Nisaea sediminum: one gene and its partner. Each later gene encodes a partner of the first gene's protein in a complex. Links are inferred from orthologs where the notes say so. Each region holds a gene or a part of one and is shown on either strand. Other genes may lie near its edges. The genes, in order: tig and rpsG.

Evidence for each region.
Region 2: the proteins of tig (region 1) and rpsG are in contact, whole or in part, in a crystal structure (PDB 3GTY), measured with the Thermotoga maritima proteins. The link is inferred for Nisaea sediminum from one-to-one orthologs. Residues at the interface, in WP_004081061.1 of Thermotoga maritima: Glu122, Val124, Val129, Leu130, Tyr133, Glu188, Gly259, Ile262, Tyr263, Glu266, Ser270, Glu273, Gln274, Glu277, Arg308, Gln311, Ile312, Ser315, Tyr316, Glu325, Arg329, Arg336, Leu363, Phe366, Trp367, Arg373, Leu377, Arg381, Leu384, Glu387; in WP_004081843.1 of Thermotoga maritima: Lys34, Lys52, Lys55, Glu59, Arg62, Gln63, Glu66, Asn67, Lys69, Val71, Arg95, Ala109, Lys110, Lys111, Gly112, Arg113, Pro114, Glu117, Glu121, Ile124, Ala125, Tyr127, Asn128, Asn129, Thr130, Gly131, Lys135, Asp139, Arg142, Met143.

Annotation. Positions count from the first base shown.
Region 1 is NZ_JACZCQ010000001.1:700,644-703,466, reverse strand. It holds tig (trigger factor), read right to left. Parts: upstream 2,257-2,823; coding sequence 745-2,256; downstream 1-744. Other genes in the region: IG122_RS03310 (malonyl-CoA decarboxylase), read right to left, coding at 2,489-2,823; clpP (ATP-dependent Clp endopeptidase proteolytic subunit ClpP), read right to left, coding at 24-665. UniProt on the Bacillus subtilis protein: Involved in protein export. Acts as a chaperone by maintaining the newly synthesized protein in an open conformation. Functions as a peptidyl-prolyl cis-trans isomerase.
Region 2 is NZ_JACZCQ010000018.1:12,085-15,980, reverse strand. Bases 1,144-3,896 are described here. They hold rpsG (30S ribosomal protein S7), read right to left. Parts: upstream 2,879-3,896; coding sequence 2,408-2,878; downstream 1,144-2,407. Other genes in these bases: rpoC (DNA-directed RNA polymerase subunit beta'), read right to left, coding at 3,722-3,896; rpsL (30S ribosomal protein S12), read right to left, coding at 2,891-3,262; fusA (elongation factor G), read right to left, coding at 1,144-2,384. Also shown: more of fusA, read right to left, coding at 309-1,143.

The DNA of each region.
Region 1 (2,823 bases):
GACCGATCCACACTCCAGAATGCTTAGCTCTTGCCGGACTCGTCTTTGCTGTCGACCGGCCGCTTGTAGACGACTTCGTCGATCAGGCCGAACTTCTTGGCATCTTCCGGCACCATGAAATTGTCGCGTTCCATCGCGGTTTCAATCTCATCCAACTTGCGGCCGGTATGCTTCACGTAGATTTCGTTCAGGCGCGCACGGGTCGCCAGGATTTCGCGGGCGTGAATCTCGATATCCGTCGCCTGTCCCTGGAAACCGCCGGACGGCTGGTGAATCATCACTTTCGCGTGCGGCAGGCAATAGCGTTTGCCCTTTGCGCCGGCGGTAAGCAGCAGCGAGCCCATCGACGCGGCCTGTCCGATACACACGGTGGAGACATCCGGGCGGATGTATTCCATCGTGTCGTACATCGCGAGACCGGACGAAACGACTCCGCCCGGAGAGTTGATGTACATCGAGATGTCCTTGGTCGGATTCTCGGCTTCGAGGAACAGCAACTGCGCGCAGACGACGCTGGAGATCGCGTCGTTGATCGGGCCGACCACAAAGATGATCCGCTCCTTCAGCAGGCGGGAGTAGATATCATAGGCCCGCTCCCCGCGGTTGGTCTGCTCGACCACCATGGGGACCAAGGAGTTCATATAGATCTCTGCGGGATCATGCATTTCAGTCGGCCTTCTTGGGTTACGTCGCGTTCAGGTCAGTGAAGATCATATGGGGCTTTTCGCCCCATACAACACCCCCTTATGCGTCGTCGGAGTCCTTCTTCGCGGCGGTCTTCTTCGCGGGAGCCTTTTTTGCCGGCGCTTTCTTCTTCTCGGCAGGCTTCTTGGCAGCCGCTTTCTTGGCCGGCTTCTTCTCCGCGCTCTCGTCCTCTTCCTCTTCCTTGAAGAGGTCTTCCGCGCTCACCGTCTTGTCGGTGACCTTGGCCATCTCGACGATGAAGTCGACGATCTTGTCCTCAAGCAGCGGCGCGCGGATGTTGGCCTGGGCCTGCGCGTTCTGCTGGTAGAACTGCACCACCTGCTGTTCCTGCCCCGGGTATTTCGTGGCTTCCTGATAGATCGCCCGCGCCACTTCCTCGTCGGTGATGGCAATGTTGTTCAAGCGGCCGACTTCCTGCAGCAGCAGACCGAGACGGACCCGGCGCTCGGCGATGCCGCGATATTCGGCCTTCTCCTCGTCGCTCAGCCCTTCATCGACCGCATGCTCGTGGTGGTGATGATCATGGTCGTGATCATGGTCATGGTCATGGTCATGGTCGTGGTCGTGATCATGGTCGTGATCGTGCGCCTGCGGCTTCACCGCGTTGCAGATCGCCTGGTATTCGGCATCGACCATGCCTTCCGGCACGCCGAAATCATGGCTGCTCTCGAGGGCGTCGAGCAGCGTCCGCTTCAACTTCGCGCGCGCGGCACCGGCGTATTCCTGCGACAGCTGGCCCTTGATCGCTTCCTTGAGCGTGTCGAGATCGTCCATGCCGAACAGCTTCGCGAACTCGTCGTCGATCACCGGGTCGGTGGTCTCGCGGATCTCGGTGACCTCGGTCTCGAACACCGCGTCCTTGCCGGCGAGCGTTTCCTGGCCGTAATTCTCCGGGAAGGTCACTTTCACGTCGACCTTGTCGCCCGCATTCACGCCGACGAGCTGGTCCTCGAAGCCCGGAATGAAGCTGCCGGAGCCGAGTTCCAGATGATGCCCTTCGGCCGCTCCGCCGTCGAACGCGACGCCGTCGACGGTGCCCTTGAAGTTGATGACGACGATATCGCCTTCCTTGGACTTCCGCTTGCGCGTCAGCGGCTCGGAGGTCTTGTGCTGCGAGGCCAGCTTGCCGATCGCCTCGTCGAGCTCCTTGTCGCTCGGCTCGGCAGTCAGCCGTTCGATCTCAAGGGTCGAGAAATCGACCGGGGTGATCTCCGGCATGATGTCGACGCTGAGATTGAACTCCAGATCGCCACCTTCCTCGAAAGAGGTGATTTCGATCTGCGGTTGCGTGGCGGCGCGCAGCTCACGCTCTTCCAGAGTCTTCTGGGAGGTCTCGTTGACCGTTTTTTCCAGGACTTCGCCCATCACGGACGGGCCATAACGCTTCTTGAGAAGCGCGACCGGCACCTTGCCCGGACGGAAGCCCGGCATGCGGATGGTCGGGGCGAGCTGCGTCAGGCGCGCATCGACCTCGCCATTGATCGTCTCGGCGGGAATCACGACCTTGAATTCGCGCTTCAGGCCTTCGGAGGAAGTTTCGGTAACCTGCATTGGTTTTGCTCAATCTGCTTCGTCTGCGTACGCCCACGATCTCGCGCCATTGCCAGCCCGGTGGTGCGGGTGAAGGGACTTGAACCCCCACGGCTTTCGCCACCAGAACCTAAATCTGGCGTGTCTACCAATTCCACCACACCCGCGGACCGCTGACGTCCATATAGGCGCCATGTCGTATTGGACCGGCATGGCTATCCGAACCGGGGGAGCGCGTCAACACTTATGGGTTTCAGTCGCGAACGAGCGGTTTCACCGACGAAGAAACAGCGATTTTCCCGGATGCGGAATAGGCCCCGCTGTTGGTCTCTATATCGGACAGGCGGTAGAGATAATTGATCATCATCCCGTGGGCCTGCGCGAGCCCCTTCTTCGAGGTGTCGCCGAGCCAGTTCAGACGCTCCATGCGAGCCCCGTTCGAGAGATGGAAATGGGCCACCGGGTCCTTCGCCTTGCCGTCCGGACGGCGATCGCCATAGAGATACCGCGCCGCCAGCCTGGTAACGGGCCCCTTCAGCGCCGCCGCCAGATGCTCGTCCTCGAACCATTTCGTCCGGCCGAGTGCTT
Region 2 (3,896 bases), on another replicon or contig:
ACCCGGGCAGTCGACGTGCGCGTAGTGACGGTTCGCCGTCTCGTACTCGACGTGCGCCGTCGAAATCGTGATGCCGCGCGCACGCTCTTCCGGCGCCTTGTCGATCTGGTCGTACGCCGTAAACGACGCACCACCCGTCTCAGCCAGCACCTTCGTGATCGCGGCCGTCAGCGACGTCTTGCCGTGGTCGACGTGGCCGATCGTGCCAATGTTGCAGTGCGGCTTATTCCGCTGAAACTTTTCCTTCGCCATGGTCCTAGGCTCCGTACCTTTGGTTCTTCGTTTTCGTTACCGACACTAGCGGAGCATCAGGCCAGGTTCGCGCGGACTTCGTCCGCAACCGCCTGGGGCACCTGCTCATAGTGGTCGAACTGCATGGTGTACTGTGCACGTCCCTGGCTCATGGAGCGCAGGGTATTGACATAGCCGAACATGTTGGCCAGCGGCACCATGGCTTCAATGACGCGGGCATTGCCGCGCTGATCCATGCCACCCACCTGGCCACGGCGGCTGTTCAAGTCGCCGATGATGTCGCCCATGTAATCTTCCGGGGTCACGACCTCGACCTTCATGATCGGCTCGAGGAGCTTCGGACCCGCCTTCTGCATGCCTTCCTTGAAGGCCGCACGCGCCGCGATTTCGAACGCCAGCACGCTGGAGTCGACATCGTGGAAGGCGCCGTCGATCAGCTCGACCTTGAAGTCGATCACCGGGAAGCCGGCGAGCACGCCGGTATCCTTCGAGCTTTCCAGACCCTTCTGGACGCCCGGGATGTATTCCTTCGGGATCGCGCCGCCGACGATCTTGTTGTCGAACACGAAGCCTTCGCCGACCTCGGACGGACCGAACACCAGCTTCACCCGGGCGAACTGACCGGAACCGCCGGTCTGCTTCTTGTGGGTGTAGTCGATCTCGGCGGTCTTCGTGATCGTTTCGCGATAGGCAACCTGCGGGGCGCCGACATTCGCGTCGACCTTGAATTCGCGCTTCATGCGGTCGACCAGGATCTCGAGATGGAGTTCGCCCATGCCCTTGATCACGGTCTGGCCGCTCTCGTGGTCGACGGAAACCCGGAAGGACGGGTCTTCGGCCGCGAGGCGCTGCAGGGCGTTGGACATCTTTTCCTGGTCGCCCTTGGTCTTCGGCTCGACGGCGACCTCGATGACCGGATCCGGGAACTCCATGCGCTCCAGGATGACCTGCTTGGTCGGGTCGGTCAGGGTGTCACCGGTCGTGGTGTTCTTCAGGCCCGCGATGGCGACGATGTCACCGGCGCGCGCTTCCTTGATGTCTTCGCGGCTGTTGGAATGCATCAGCAGCATGCGGCCGACGCGCTCGCGATTGTCCTTGACGGTGTTCATGACCGAGCTGCCGGTCTCGAGAACGCCGGAATAGACGCGCACGAAGGTCAGGGAGCCGACGAACGGGTCGTTCATGATCTTGAACGCCAGCGCGGAGAACGGCTCGGTATCGTCCGGGTTGCGCTTGATCGGGGTCTCGCCGTCCATGGCGACACCGTTGACCGCGCCAACGTCGAGCGGGCTCGGCAGGAAGTCGACAACCGCGTCGAGAAGCGGCTGGACGCCCTTGTTCTTGAAGGCGGAGCCACAGAGAACCGGGACGAACTTGCCCGTGACGGTACCCTTGCGGATGCAGGCCTTGAGGACTTCGATGCTCGGCTCGTTGCCTTCAAGATAGGCTTCCATCGCATCGTCGTCCATTTCGACGGCGGTCTCGATGAGCGTGGAGCGGTACTCCTCGGCCTTGTCCTTCAGGTTATCCGGAATGTCGACAATCTCGAACTGCGCACCGAGGGACTCGTCGAGCCATCGGATCGCCTTCATCTGCAGGATATCGACGACACCGGCGAAATCGGACTCGGCACCGAGCGGCATCTGCATGACCAGCGGGTTCGCACCCAGGCGATCGACGATCATGTCAACGCAGCGATAGAAGTCCGCACCGATGCGGTCCATCTTGTTGACGAAGCAGATCCGCGGGACGCGGTACTTGTCGGCCTGACGCCAGACGGTCTCGGACTGCGGCTCGACACCAGCGACCGAGTCGAACACGGCAACGGCACCGTCGAGCACACGGAGGGAACGCTCCACCTCAATGGTGAAGTCGACGTGGCCCGGGGTGTCGATGATGTTGATCCGGTGATCCTGCCAGAAACAGGTCGTCGCGGCCGAGGTGATGGTGATCCCCCGCTCCTGCTCCTGCTCCATCCAGTCCATGGTCGCGGCGCCGTCATGCACCTCACCGATCTTGTAAGACCGGCCGGTGTAATACAGCACGCGTTCCGTGGTCGTGGTCTTACCGGCATCGATGTGAGCCATGATGCCGATATTGCGATAGCGCTCGAGCGGATGAGTCCTAGCCATGGCGTCCGTCCAAAATCCCTGGGTTACCAGCGGTAGTGCGAGAAAGCTTTGTTGGCGTCGGCCATGCGGTGCGTGTCTTCACGCTTCTTCACAGCAGCGCCACGATTGTTGACCGCGTCCATCAGCTCGCCGGAGAGACGGTCCACCATCGTGTTTTCGGAGCGCTTGCGCGCCGCATCGATGGTCCAGCGGATGGCCAGCGCCTGCGCACGGTCGGAGCGAACCTCGACCGGCACCTGGTAGGTCGCACCACCAACCCGGCGGGAGCGGACTTCCACATGCGGCTTCACGTTGGCGAGCGCTTCGTGGAACACGGCAACCGGCTGCTGGCCGGTCCGCGCCTCGATCTTGTCGAAGGCACCGTAGACGATGCTTTCGGCAACCGAGCGCTTGCCGTCAAACATGAGGCAGCTCATGAACTTCGAAACGACCTCGTCGCCGAATTTGGCGTCGGGCAGAACTTCACGTTTCTCTGCGCGATGGCGTCGGGACATCCAAGTCTCTCCTTACTTCGGACGCTTCGCGCCGTACTTCGAACGGCGCTGACGGCGGTCCTTGACACCCTGGGTGTCCAGCGTGCCGCGGATAATGTGATAACGAACGCCCGGAAGGTCCTTCACACGACCGCCGCGGATCATCACGACGGAGTGTTCCTGAAGGTTGTGGCCTTCACCCGGAATGTAGCTCGTCACTTCGAAGCCGTTGGTCAGGCGAACACGTGCGACTTTACGCAGCGCGGAGTTCGGCTTTTTCGGCGTCGTGGTGTACACGCGCGTGCACACGCCACGCTTTTGCGGGCAGGCTTCCAGCGCGGGCACTTTATTGCGAACGACAGGCGCCTTACGGCCCTGCCGAATCAGCTGGTTGATCGTCGGCATTCAGTCGATCCCTCTCGACTACAAAACACATTGCGCAAACAACGATCAGCCCCAGGGCCCTGCCCTAGCGGCCTACCGTCGTCTCTGCTTCGGGGTTCGCATGCGAACCTATTTAAGTTCCAGCATTTCGCCGAGGCTGCGTCTGACCTGTCGCGCCGTTTCCGACAACGGTGTCACCACCAGCCCTGCAAAGGCTGGCGGATACTATTTATCTGCCCCCTGCGGGTCAAGAACAGTTTTCGGCTTTTTTCCGCATAGCGCCTATCTGTGCAATGCAGGGCGCGCAGCCACTAAATCAGCGGTCCGTGGACATCTCTTCGAACAGAAAGCGCCAAGAGAGCGCAACTTTATGACTCGCCCTTTCCGCGTCCTTCCGGCGGGAAAGAGAAACGGCGCCCGGACTCGCATCCGGACGCCGCTCTTCGTTCGGGACTCGAACGATGTTTCTGTCGACTCGCCTTATTCGGCGGCCGGCACCTGTTCGCCTTCCTCGGCGAGCGCCGGCGCTTCTTCCTGCGCCGGAGCCAGGGCGCGGTCGCGATCGGCGGCAAGCCGCTTCAGGCGATTCATCACGCTGCCGGTACCGGCCGGGATCAGGCGGCCGACGATGACGTTTTCCTTCAGGCCCTCGAGC